DNA from 3 places in the Clostridioides sp. LIBA-6822 genome. Region 3 is predicted to be linked to each of the others. Evidence: riboswitches for the same ligand, from Rfam matches in the RefSeq annotation. Region 3 holds a riboswitch; each other region holds the start of a gene.
What was found. A riboswitch is a leader RNA that binds a small molecule or an ion and turns the genes downstream of it on or off. The one in region 3 is predicted to bind cobalamin.
Positions count from the first base shown of each region.

Region 1 (4,299 bases), 1.2 Mb from region 3:
ACTTTTGAATAGAAAATTTGTTTTTCTGGGTCTTGAAAGACAATACCCACATTTTTTCTAAGATTATACAAACTTTTTTTATCATATTTTAATTTTTCTTCTTTAAAAAGAATTTCTCCAGATGTAGGTTTTAATATACCCATTAAATTCATAAATAATGTTGATTTTCCTGAACCATTTGAACCTATTATACCTATAACATTTCCCTTTGAGAAATCCATATTAATGTTTAATAATGCATTAGCATTCTTTTCATATTGATAAGTTAAATTATTTATTTTAAACATCATTATCCCCTACTATGTGAAATTTACCATCATACAATTTTATGTCTAATGATATGCACATATCATCATACCTTGTCATAAGTCTTTTGTACAGCATACTTCCAAGAATTCCTAAGGATTTATATGAAGTTTTTAAATTTATGTACCCAAATCTTAGTTCTTGTGATTTATATATTTCTGAGAATTCCTCTAAAAATATGAATATAAACCTATATATTAACATTGATAATTCAACAAAAGTATCAGGCAAATGCATTTTTTTAAAGAAGAATATTAATTGATTAAAAGGTGTTGTAAGTATACAAAAATACACACAAGTCAAACAAGACATAGCTCTAAATAACACGTGAATAGACATGTCAATAGATGCTTTTGATATTCCTACATTGAAACTAAAAATTTTAAAACTGTATAATAAGTCTGCCTTATTAAAAGATATATTTACAAGAGTTATTCCTATACTAAGAAATAAAAAGTACATTGGTATTCTGAGTAATTTTAAATAATTCTTTAAATCTATTCCAGCCACACAAACAACTAAAATACTCATTAAAATCATAATTCCACTTAAAACAAATATATTTTTTATTACCATAGAAGCAATCAGAAAGATTACTCCTATGGCTACTTTTTTATTTGGATTTACTTTACTTAATCTATTTGTATATGCATATTTATCAATTATAAGCATAATTAACTTCTCTTTCCTTTTTGAACACCTAATATGTATCCTATTACACCTGCACCTAATGCCGCTTGTGCAGAGAATAATAAACTTTCTATTTCTCCACTTGGTGGCTCATATGGACTACTAAACCATGGTTCATAATCTGGATTTATTTTAGTAATTTCACTTTCAGCTTCACCATCTGCTCCTCCATATTCAGCACCTGAGTTAACAAGTAATGGGAATATAATAAGAGCCACTACTAATAAAAGTAGTAATATATTAGTTTTCGTTTTTGTTTTAGCACTCATTAGCTTTAACTCCTTTATCATTATTTTCTAGTATGCTTTTTTCTCCATTTTCTGTAACTAAGTTATATACAATTACAGTAAGTATACCTTCTGCTATTGCTATTGGTATTTGAGTCATAAAGAAAATTCCTAAAAACTTAATTGCTGAAGCCATCACTCCACCTGATGGGTCTGGAAAAGCCAGTGCTAACTGTATCGAAGTTATCGTATATGTAGCCAAATCTCCTATTGCTGCTGCAAGAAATACTGGTATTGCATTATTTCCGTCTTTTTTCTTTAATGCTTTAAATATTAAGAATGATATAATTGGTCCTATAATAGCCATTGAAAAAGCATTAGCTCCTAAAGTAGTTATTCCTCCATGCGCTAATAGTAATGCTTGGAATATTAAAACTATAGTTCCAAGAACAAACATTACACTTGGTCCAAACATTATTGCTCCAAGACCTACTCCAGTAGGATGTGAACAACTTCCTGTTACTGAAGGTATTTTTAGTGCTGACAACACAAATACAAATGCTCCACATAGTGCTAATAATACTTTCTTTTTAGGGTCTTGCTTTACTATTTTTCCTATCGATTTTAGTCCTACTAAGAAAAATGGTATAAATATAACGCCCCATGCTATAGACCATTTTACTGGTAAGTACCCTTCCATTATGTGCATTGCATTTGATGTAACTGGAGTTAAAATGATTAACATAAGTGCAGCTATAACCCCTAATTTGATATTTTGTTTCATTTTACTATCCCCTCTCTCCCTTTTCTAATAATTAAAATATAAATAATACATGTCTGATTTATTTTAAAAATAAAAAAGCCTAACTCGATGGTTAGGCTTCTAATTTTTGACAATCCAAATACAAACACATAAAATAAACATATCTGTATAATTATTATAAGAAACTTTCTCCATCCCCGAAGAAATTACTTTAATATTTTAGGCAGGTCTCCTGACTTAGCTTCTTCCTACTCCTCTTCCTTCCCATGAAATATAAAAATATATCATCATAGTGGCTAACAAAAGTTTCGTCTGCATCACAGTAGCGGGGGCTGTAAAGGAATTTAACCTTTTTCCCTATTAATCTTGCTTGAAGAACCTATAATATTATATATTTAATTTTTAAATTATTCTTAAATCATTTTCTATATAAATCATTGTATACCTTTTCTGTGAAAATTTCTACATTTTTTACAGATTTTATTTGTTTTTATATTTTTATGTATATAAATTATTTTTTACAACTTTAATTAATTTCTAATTATCTTCTTCAAATACATTGAAACCACATCAGAAAATCTAGTTATATCTTTTGAATATATAAAATCATTTCCATATATTAATCTTTCAGCTTCAAGCTCTGATTCTTTCCCTGTAAATACTCCTAATACCAATATATTTTGTTTTCTAGCCTTTCTTACTTCATTTGCTGTATCTCTCAAACCAATTATACCTCTATAAGCTTTTTCTCCTCTTAAGGTTCTCTCACTATTTTTTCCTATCTTTACATCATTTGGTCTTCCATCACTAAGAACTATCAAAATTTTATTTTCTTCATCTCTATTTATTAGACCACTACATATGGATTTTATAGCTAAACCATCTCTATTATTACCCGCACAAAAGTATTCAAAGATATTTTCACTATTTTTTAAACTATCATCATAATCTTTAAATCTTTTTAATATTGTATAGTCTAAAAAACTAGAGAATCCCATAACTCTATTTGGTATACCAACTTCTGTTAGAGCATTTGCTATTATATAAGCCTGAATTGCTACATTTCCTTGATTTCTACTTTGAGAACCACTTGCATCCAATAATATATCAATAACATATTTCCCTTTTTCATTTTCTATATCTTTATAAAATATTTTATTATTATTACTTCTACCCACTCTCCAAGCTCTATTTGCTAATATAGTGCCACAATCAGAGTACACTCTAGTTTTAGCATTTTCTTCTATTAAAATTCTAGCTAAACTTTCTTTTAATCTTTTTATCTGCTGTCTATACATTCTAGCATGTTCTCTAAATTTTCCTAAATTATTTTCTTTTTGTCTTGTTACATATTTTAGTTGGAATACATTATTACACTCACTTCTAAGAACTCCATCCGTAAAGTGGATTCTACACCCTTCATGAACATTTCTACAGTTTTGTGTTTCAATCTTCTTAATTTCACCTTTACTCAAATAAGTTTTTCCATAATAATGTTCTATCTTTGAATATATTTTATTTGCAGTCTCTTCATCAACATATATAACTCTATCTGCTGAATTACTAGATTGAGAATCTTCAAAATCTCCCACTCCTTCTACAAGCATAGATGAAGATATAGAATCTATATCACTTTCAATAATATTTTCTTCTTCTTCACTATAAAGTTCTTCATACATAAAGTCAGCAAATGTATCAAAGTTTACTTCAACATCTTTTACATTATTTTCATCATATGTAGAACTACTTTCTTCTCCATTTAATATATATTCAAAATAAGTTAAATATATAACATCTAATGCTTTTAAAATCGCCATAATATCTTGATTTGTATCTACATTCCTTATGTCATTAACTATTCTTCTAGTCAAACTGTCTAATGCTGGATGCTTGTCCATATTATAAAGTACAAATGCATATTTAATTTTATCCATAATATTGTCGTTGTGTATTTTGGTAAAACGTGAAACAATATCTTTATAAGCATTTCTTCTTATATCTTCTATTCCTGGCCTATCTTTAATGGCTTTTTCTTCAACTATTGTATTTAATATAACTTGAATTAGACCCAATATAATATCTTTGTCATATCCTTTTCTAATTCTATTTGTAAGATATTTTTTAACTATATCCCAATCTACATACTTTCTTCTAGCTCCTGCAATTATTGCAAAATATAGACCTATTTCTTTTGATGAGTAATCTTTTTCTGATATGTCTATATTCTCATTGTAATCACCAGCTATTGTCCAAGATAAGTTATTAGCTCTATTTTCAAATTCATAATCATCATATATCCATTTCATAATCTCA
Region 1 covers NZ_CP196995.1:396,363-400,661, reverse strand. Annotated here, with positions in the region: gene ACTG48_RS02275 (energy-coupling factor ABC transporter ATP-binding protein) at 1-287, opposite strand, end outside; gene cbiQ (cobalt ECF transporter T component CbiQ) at 280-978, opposite strand; gene ACTG48_RS02265 (energy-coupling factor ABC transporter substrate-binding protein) at 981-1,265, opposite strand; gene ACTG48_RS02260 (energy-coupling factor ABC transporter permease) at 1,255-2,007, opposite strand; cobalamin riboswitch at 2,192-2,384, opposite strand; gene ACTG48_RS02255 (vWA domain-containing protein) at 2,517-4,292, opposite strand.
Region 1: linked by a shared signal. The riboswitch ahead of ACTG48_RS02260 (energy-coupling factor ABC transporter permease) and the one ahead of ACTG48_RS16800 (ABC transporter substrate-binding protein) in region 3 are both predicted to bind cobalamin.

Region 2 (4,299 bases), 540 kb from region 3:
ATATTTTCCACTTGTAGGTTTTGTCATTGGCATATTAACCTACTTAGTAGGATGGATTTCTATACTATTATTTGAGCCATTTATAGCTTCTATAATAATAACTTTAGCTGGTGTTTTAATTACTGGAGGTCTCCATATAGATGGATTAGGAGATACATTTGATGCAATATACAGTTATAGAGATAAAGAAAAAATGCTTGAAATAATGAAAGATTCAAGATTGGGCACAAATTCACTTTTAGCAATTATGTTTGTACTTTTATTAAAGGTTGGATTCATATACAATATAATAAGTAACAACTCATTATGGATTATAATATTTATGCCAATGATTGCAAGATTAGGAGTAATGTTATTGACATATAAAACTGTGACACCAAGAGAAAAAGGAATGGGAAATTTATTTATAGGAAAATTGACTACAAGTATGTTAATGACAGCTATAATATACACATTTTTAATAGTTATTCTTATTACTAAATTTATATTCTTATTACCTAATATAGTGTTGATTAAAATATTAGGTTCAGCTATAGTAGTTTTTATATTTATAATATTATTCAAAAAACATATTTATAAAAAGATTGATGGAGTAACAGGAGATATATTAGGTTGTGGAATAGAACTTTCAGAACTTGTATATTTGATTTATATATATTTGTTAATTTTTATGTTTTTTTAAAACTAAAAAGTGGTGATAATATGATAAGATTAATATTAATAAGACATGCATTGACAAATGATAATAAAAAAGGAAGATTATCAGGTCACATAAATAGTTGTATTAGTGAAGAAGGTAAATTGCAAATAAATAAAATTACTAAATATCTAAGTCATGAAAATATAGACAGAATTTACACGACGCCATCTTCACGTACTAAGGATACAATAGAAAAAATATCAAGATTAAAGTTAATAGAAATAGAAGAAAAAGAAACTCTAAGAGAAATTAGTTTTGGTGATTTTGAAGGAATAACTTTTGAGGAAATTAAAGTCAAATATCCCAAAGAATTCGAAAAAATGATAGAAGAAGGTAACAACTATAGATATCCAAGTGGAGAAAGTCTTATAGACTCTTATAAAAGAGTGGCAAAAGAGATTGATAATATAATTTTAGAAAATGATAGTCATTCAGATATAAAAACAATACTTATATGTTCTCATGCAGGAACAATAAGAAATATAATAACACATTTGATTTCTGGTAGTTATAAATATCATTGGAACTTTAAAATTGATAATGCATCTATTACGGTTTTAGAAGTTAATTGTGGATTTACTGTAGTAGATAAAATGAATTTTACAGATTTTATATAATTTAATTGAAATTAAGTATTATAATATATGTCTGTAAGAATATCAATGAAAATAGAATATTAGATTAAAATTAGGTTCTTAATTATATGTTAAAAGGGAAAAAGGTTAGATGCCTTTGCAGCCCCCGCTACTGTGAAACCAACGAAACTATAAATACCACTGTCAATTTGATGGGAAGGTTATAGAAGTAGGATGAAGTTAAGCCAGGATACCTGCCTAATTTAATTTAAAACAAGAGGTCTTCGGGGTGAAAGATTTTTAATTAATACGTATAAAAGTCCTATCTTTAGAAGCATTAGGACTTTTTTTATTTGTGTTTTAGTAAATTTTAAAAAGGAGGGATTAGAAAGTGGGGAAAAAAATAATGCTACAAGGAACAGCATCTAATGTAGGTAAAAGTATCTTAGTAGCAGGGTTGTGTAGAATATTTAAACAAGATGGTTATACTGTTGCTCCTTTTAAATCTCAGAATATGGCTTTAAATTCTTTTATAACTAAAGAAGGATTAGAAATGGGAAGAGCACAAGTGTTTCAAGCAGAAGCGGCGAAAATAGAGCCAATAGCTGATATGAATCCGATTTTATTAAAACCTTCTGGAAATAACAAAAGTCAAGTTATTGTAAGAGGGAAGGTTATAGGGGAAATGCCATCTTCTCAATATCATGATTATAAACTGGAATTGGTAGATGTATTGAAGGATACCTTTGATAGCTTGAATTCAACCTATGATATTGTGGTTATGGAAGGTGCAGGTAGTAATGCAGAGATAAATTTAAAAGATAGAGATATCTCTAATATGGGTATGGCAGAAATAGCGGATGCACCTGTAATAATAGTTGGAGATATTGATAGAGGTGGAGTATTTGCATCACTGGTAGGAACAATGCTTTTATTAAGTGAAGATGAGAAAAAAAGAGTAAAAGGAGTAATAATTAATAAATTTAGAGGCAAAAAAGAGCTTTTACAAGATGGAGTAAAGATGTTAGAGGACATCATAAAAGTACCAGTTATAGGTGTAGTTCCTTATACAGATATAAAAATAGAAGATGAAGATAGTGTGACTACTAGATTCAAGAAAAAAATGAATAAAAGCGATATACACATAGAAATAATTAGAACTCCACATATGTCTAACTTTACAGATTTCAATATATTTGAGACGCAAGAAGATGTAAGTATTAGGTATGTAGATTATGGGGAATCTTTAGGAAATCCCGATATGGTAATAATACCTGGAACTAAAAGTACTATAGATGATTTAACATATATAAGAAAAAGTGGTCTTGAGTCACAAATTAAAAATTTATATAGTCAGGGTAAATTGATATTTGGTATATGTGGTGGATATCAAATGCTAGGTAAAAAATTAAAAGACCCTTACCATGTTGAAAGTGAAATTGAAGAAGTTGATGGTATAGGTCTCTTAGATACAGAAACAATATTTGAGAAAGAAAAAACTACAACACAGGTAGAAGCTACTATTGTTGAATGTACTGGTGAATATATGAATGGCCTTAAAGGTAAGAAAGTCAAAGGTTATGAAATCCATATGGGTATTACAAATCGAGGTAATGGTGTAAGAAGCTTGGACCTGATAACAAAAAAACTGGATGAAGAAGTGAATTATACTGAAGGAAGCATAAATAAAGATGGGAATGTAATCGGAACTTATCTTCATGGAATTTTCGATGAAATAAGTTTTACAAGGAAAATTTTAAATAATATAAGAATGAAAAAAGGTCTACAAGAATTAGAAAGCAAGGTAAACTCTTTTGATGAATTTAAAGATAAAGAATATGATAAATTGGCTGATTTTTTGAGAGAGCATTTAGATATAGAAAAAATATATGAGATTATGAAATAATAATGATTCTGTATTTATAATTTAGGTAGGAGGTGTATTATGAAAAAAATTTTAATTGCAGGTACTAGTAGTGGAGTAGGTAAGACGACAATATCATTAGGGATAATGCAAGCTTTAGTCAAGAGAAATATGAAAGTACAGCCATATAAAGTAGGGCCAGATTATATAGACCCTTCATACCACACTTTTATAACTGGAAGACATTCCAGAAATCTAGATTCTTATATGTTAGATGACGAAAAAATAAAGTATATAGTAAATAAGTCCTCAAAGGATGCAGATATTTCAGTAATAGAAGGTGTTATGGGGTTGTATGATGGTTTTGGAATAGATTTAGATAACTGTACAAGTTCACATACTTCGAAAGTGTTAAAATCACCTGTTATATTAGTTATAAATGGAAAATCTATGGCAGCATCTAGTGCTGCTATGGTACTAGGATATAAGGAATTAGATAAAGATGTAAATATAAAAGGTGTCATAGTAAATAATGTTAAGACTAATAGCCATTATCAAATAATTAAGAGTTCTATAGAGAAATATTGCAATGTTGAAGTATTGGGATATTTTCCTCCAAATAGTAAATTTTCTTTAGAATCTAGACATTTAGGATTGGTTCCTAGTGTAGAGATGAAATCTCTAAGAGAAAAATTTTATACTTTAGCTGATGAAATTGAAAGTTATATAGATATTGATAGAATAATCGAAATCTCGGAAAGTGATGAGTTTGAGAGTGATTTCGATTTTCAAACTTTGATAGAGAATAATGGAATAAAAAAGCATGTTAATAATAAATCAATAGCTATAGCATATGATAAGGCATTCAATTTTTATTATAAAGAAAACATAGAGCTTTTAGAAGAACTTGGATTAGAAGTAAATTATTTTAGCCCTCTTGAAGATACATCAGTGCCAACTTCAGATTATATTTATATTGGAGGAGGTTTTCCAGAAATATTTGGAAAAGAACTAGAAGCAAATGAGTCGATGAGAACCTCTATATTAGAAGCACATAATAACAATATACCTATTTATGCAGAATGTGGAGGACTGATGTACCTAGGTGAGAAACTATTGAATCAAGAAGAACAAGAATTTAATATGGTTGGTATATTTAG
Region 2 covers NZ_CP196995.1:4,071,383-4,075,681, reverse strand. Annotated here, with positions in the region: gene cobS (adenosylcobinamide-GDP ribazoletransferase) at 1-682, shown strand, start outside; gene ACTG48_RS19310 (histidine phosphatase family protein) at 703-1,317, shown strand; cobalamin riboswitch at 1,373-1,551, shown strand; gene ACTG48_RS19305 (cobyric acid synthase) at 1,667-3,181, shown strand; gene ACTG48_RS19300 (cobyrinic acid a,c-diamide synthase CobB) at 3,221-4,299, shown strand, end outside.
Region 2: linked by a shared signal. The riboswitch ahead of ACTG48_RS19305 (cobyric acid synthase) and the one ahead of ACTG48_RS16800 (ABC transporter substrate-binding protein) in region 3 are both predicted to bind cobalamin.

Region 3 (4,299 bases):
AAGAAATTACATTAAGTAAATGTTTTAATATAGGTAATGTTAAGGCAGAACCTGAATGTATTAAATGAACATATTAAAATAAATTTTAGGAGTTTAAATTATGAAAGCAGAATTTTTGACACCAGTGGTTACAATATTTGATGAAGAAGGAAATTTAGATAAAGAAGGAAATAAGAAAGTCTATGACCATCTTATAGATGGAGGAGTAGATGGCCTAGTTGTAATGGGAAGTACTGGAGAGTTCTTTAATATGTCTATGGATATGCAAAAAGAACTTATAGATTTAGTAATTAATCATGTTAATAAGAGAGTAAAAGTGTTTATAGGTACAAGCCGTATGAGTATAAAAGAGTCTATAGAGCTTTCAAATTATGCACATAATAGTGGAGCAGATGGAGTTATGATAATAAGCCCTTATTATTTCTCTCTTGATGATGACAGTATTGAGTTGTTTTATAGCGAAATAGCTAAAAATACAGAAGCTGAAATATATCTATATAATTATCCAGATAGAACTGGTTATGATTTGAGTCCAGAACTTACATTAAGACTTGTAAGAAAGCATAAAAATATAGTTGGTTATAAGGATACAGTAACTTTGATGGGACACACTAGAGATTTAATAAATACTATGAAAGCAGAGTTTCCAGATTTTAAGATATATAGTGGTTATGATGAAAACTTTATACATAATCTAATGTCTGGAGGAGCAGGTTGTATAGGAGGTCTATCAAATTTAATTCCAGAAGTTTGTTCAAAATGGGCAGAAGCTTATAATAATAGAGATATGGATAAGGTTATAGAAATTCAAAAATATATAAATAAAGCTATGGATTTTTATTTAATAACAAACCCATTTATACCAGCAATGAAAAAAGCAATGAATATTAGAGGCTTACAAGTGAGTGATTACATGACTGCACCTTTTATAAAGCCAAATGAAAATCAAGTATATGAGATTAAAAAACTAATGAATGAATTAAATATATGTTAACTGGTTAATTAGATATATAGTAAAAAACAAAGAGTGTTTTAAACTGATTTTTATAGTCATTTTAAGCACTCTTTTTTTTATATGTTAAATCAACCTTGCAAAGTGGTCAACAATAAACTACAATTATGTTAATAAAAATTAAATAAAATGATACTAGGGTACTATATTAGTTTAATAGGGAAAGTGATGTAAATTCACTACAGCCCCCGCTACTGTATACGGATACGAAATCAAAATCCACTGAGATTTATATGAAAAGTTTTGGGAAGGATGATAGAGGAAAAGCCGTGAGTCAGAAGACCTGCCCAGTATTACATAGGTTCAATTTAGGGTGGAAATTGTAATTTATAATAAAATGAAATATCAATTCATTTTTTGTAAAATTGATATATAAACTTCTCCTTTCTAAATTAGGAGAAGTTTTTTATTTTATTAAAAGGTTATAATTATTAAAGATGACTTTAATATAGTTCTAATGAGATATATTTTAAAAGTATATGTTATTAGAATTTTTAACCACTTATAAAAAATAAAATATTGGAGTGAAAGAGATGAAATTTAAAGTAAATGTTTTAAAGCAATTTTTTCTAAGTATTATGATAGTTCTTTTAGTAGGAGGTCTTATAGGATGTAGTAAAAATGATAAAGAGAATGCACAAGTTAGTAGTGGTAAGAAGTTAGAATTAAAATATGCAAGTGGGTTTAGTGTTGAAGACTTAGAGGATGGAATTAAAAAAGTAACTGATGGAGATAAAAGAGAACTAATTTTAATTCCTAAAAAAATTGAAGTTCCTGAAAAGTATAAAAATGCTAATATAGTTAGAACACCTGTAGATAATGTCTTAATAGCATCTACAACACAAGCTTGTTCTCTAAGAACAATAGGTGAGCTAGATAGCATAAAAGCAGTAACAACAGAGGAACAGTATTGGACTATCAAAGAAATTAAAGATTTGATGAAGGACGGAAAGATACATTATGTTGGTTCAAACTTAGCACCAGATTATGAAAAAATAGTAGATTTAAACCCTGATTTAACTATAGTTAGTAGTGGTTTATCAGAAGCTGATACAAAATTTATTGATAAACTAAAAGAATTAGGACTTAACTATGTTGTAGATAATGAATATAAAGAGCAAAATCCATTTGGAAGAATGGAATGGACAAGCTTAATAGCTGCATTTTATGATAAAGAAGATATAGCCACTAGTGAATTAAATAAGACAGTACAAAAGATAGAAGAAGTAAGTAAAAAAATAAAAAACAAAAACAAGCCTAAGGTAGTATGGGCATCTGTATATGAAGGAAATGCTTATGTAGCACCTAAAGATTCATATGTAGATAATATGATAAGAATGGCTGGTGGAATAAATGCATGTGCTTCAATGGATTCAAATGAAGGAAGAGTGAGTATTGAACAACTACATGAAGTTGCAAAGGATGCAGATATATTTGTATACTCATCAAGCTCAGATTATGCACCAAACTTAGAGTCTATAAAATCTAGTGCACCTGTATTGGCTGATTTGGATGTTGTAAAAAATGGTAACTTGTGGGTATTTGCTCCAGATTATTATCAATCAGTAGATAAGACTGATGAATTAATAGTAGATTTAGTTGAGATGTTTCATCCAGGAGCTACAGGTGAAAAAATTAAACATTATATAAATTATGATAAATAATATATAATACGACACTAAAAGATGAGTTTTATGGATTTTAGTTAATATAGATTTGTTAAGAGGGGTATATAAATGGATTTTATCAATAAAATGAGAATAAAGAATACTACAATATTTATAGGACTAATTATAGGTATGATACTTACTTTTTTAGTGTGTGTAGCATTTGGATCTGTAAAAATTGAGTTTAAAGAAATAATAGATGTTGTATTAAGAGGTATGGATAATACAGAACACTATAAAATAATATACAACATAAGGATTCCAAGAGTACTTGCAACTATGGTGGGTGGAGCTTGTTTAGCAGTATCAGGAATTTTACTACAGATATTTTTTAAGAATCCAATAGTTGAACCATATATATTAGGTGTATCTTCAGGTTCTACTTTATCAGTAGCACTTATGATTTTGGGTGGATATACATTAGGATTTGAAAATATAACTTCAATGAGTATATTTGTGGCAGCATTTATAGGAGCTTTGATTGTAATGTCTGTAGTCATTTTATTTGCAAGTAAGGTAAAGAATATAACGACTCTTTTAATAATAGGAATTATGACTGGATATGTGTGTAGTGGTATAACTAATGTACTACAATCATTTGCAAATAGTGAAAAATTAAAGGAATTCACTGTTTGGTCTATGGGAAGTTTTTCTGGATTTACCTGGGAAAAAGTAGAGATACTTATATTGATTGGTGTTCTAGGTCTTTTAATGAGTATCTTTATAATAAAACCTCTAAATGCTTTTTTATTAGGAGAAGAATATGCTAAAAGTATTGGTATAAATATAAAATTTTTTAGATTTTTGGTAGTATTTATATCTAGTATACTAGCAGCAATAGTATCAGCATTTGCAGGACCTATAGGATTTATTGGACTTGCAGTACCACAAGTTTCAAAATTGATATTTAAGACATCAGATAATAGAGTACTAATACCAGTGGTAATTTTTTTAGGAAGTATAGTTACAGCTCTTTGTGATTTAATATCAAGAGTAATTCTGTCGCCAATAGAATTACCAATAAGCACAATAACATCTTTATTAGGAGCACCAATTGTAGTAATGCTATTGATGAAAAGGAAGGACAGGGCTTAGATATGTTGAAAACTAATAATTTAAGTGTAGGATATAATAAAAAAGTAGTTGTGAGTGATATAAATATAGAGGTGAAAAATGGAGAGATATTATGTCTTTTAGGAAGTAATGGAGCTGGAAAAACTACTATATTAAGGTCTTTATCTAAACTTATAACGCCAATAAAAGGGGAGATATATCTAAATGACATAGATGTAAATCATATATCAAGAAAGTCATTATCGAAAAAAATGGCTTTAGTGCTTACAAATAGATTATTAGGTGATTTAATGACTGTACAAGATATAGTTAATATAGGAAGGTATCCATATACAGGATTTTTTGGTAACCTATCCAAAAAAGATTTAATACTGGTAGATGAAGCATTAGAATCTGTAGATGCATTACATTTAAAGAAAAGATATTTTGACGAACTAAGTGATGGAGAAAAACAAAAAGTATTAGTTGCAAGAGCTTTAGTTCAAGAGCCAGAAATAATTATATTGGATGAACCAACAACTCACTTAGATATAAAACATAGGTTAG
Region 3 covers NZ_CP196995.1:3,531,788-3,536,086, reverse strand. Annotated here, with positions in the region: gene ACTG48_RS16810 (fumarylacetoacetate hydrolase family protein) at 1-19, shown strand, start outside; gene ACTG48_RS16805 (dihydrodipicolinate synthase family protein) at 101-994, shown strand; cobalamin riboswitch at 1,133-1,317, shown strand; gene ACTG48_RS16800 (ABC transporter substrate-binding protein) at 1,546-2,676, shown strand; gene ACTG48_RS16795 (FecCD family ABC transporter permease) at 2,749-3,774, shown strand; gene ACTG48_RS16790 (ABC transporter ATP-binding protein) at 3,777-4,299, shown strand, end outside.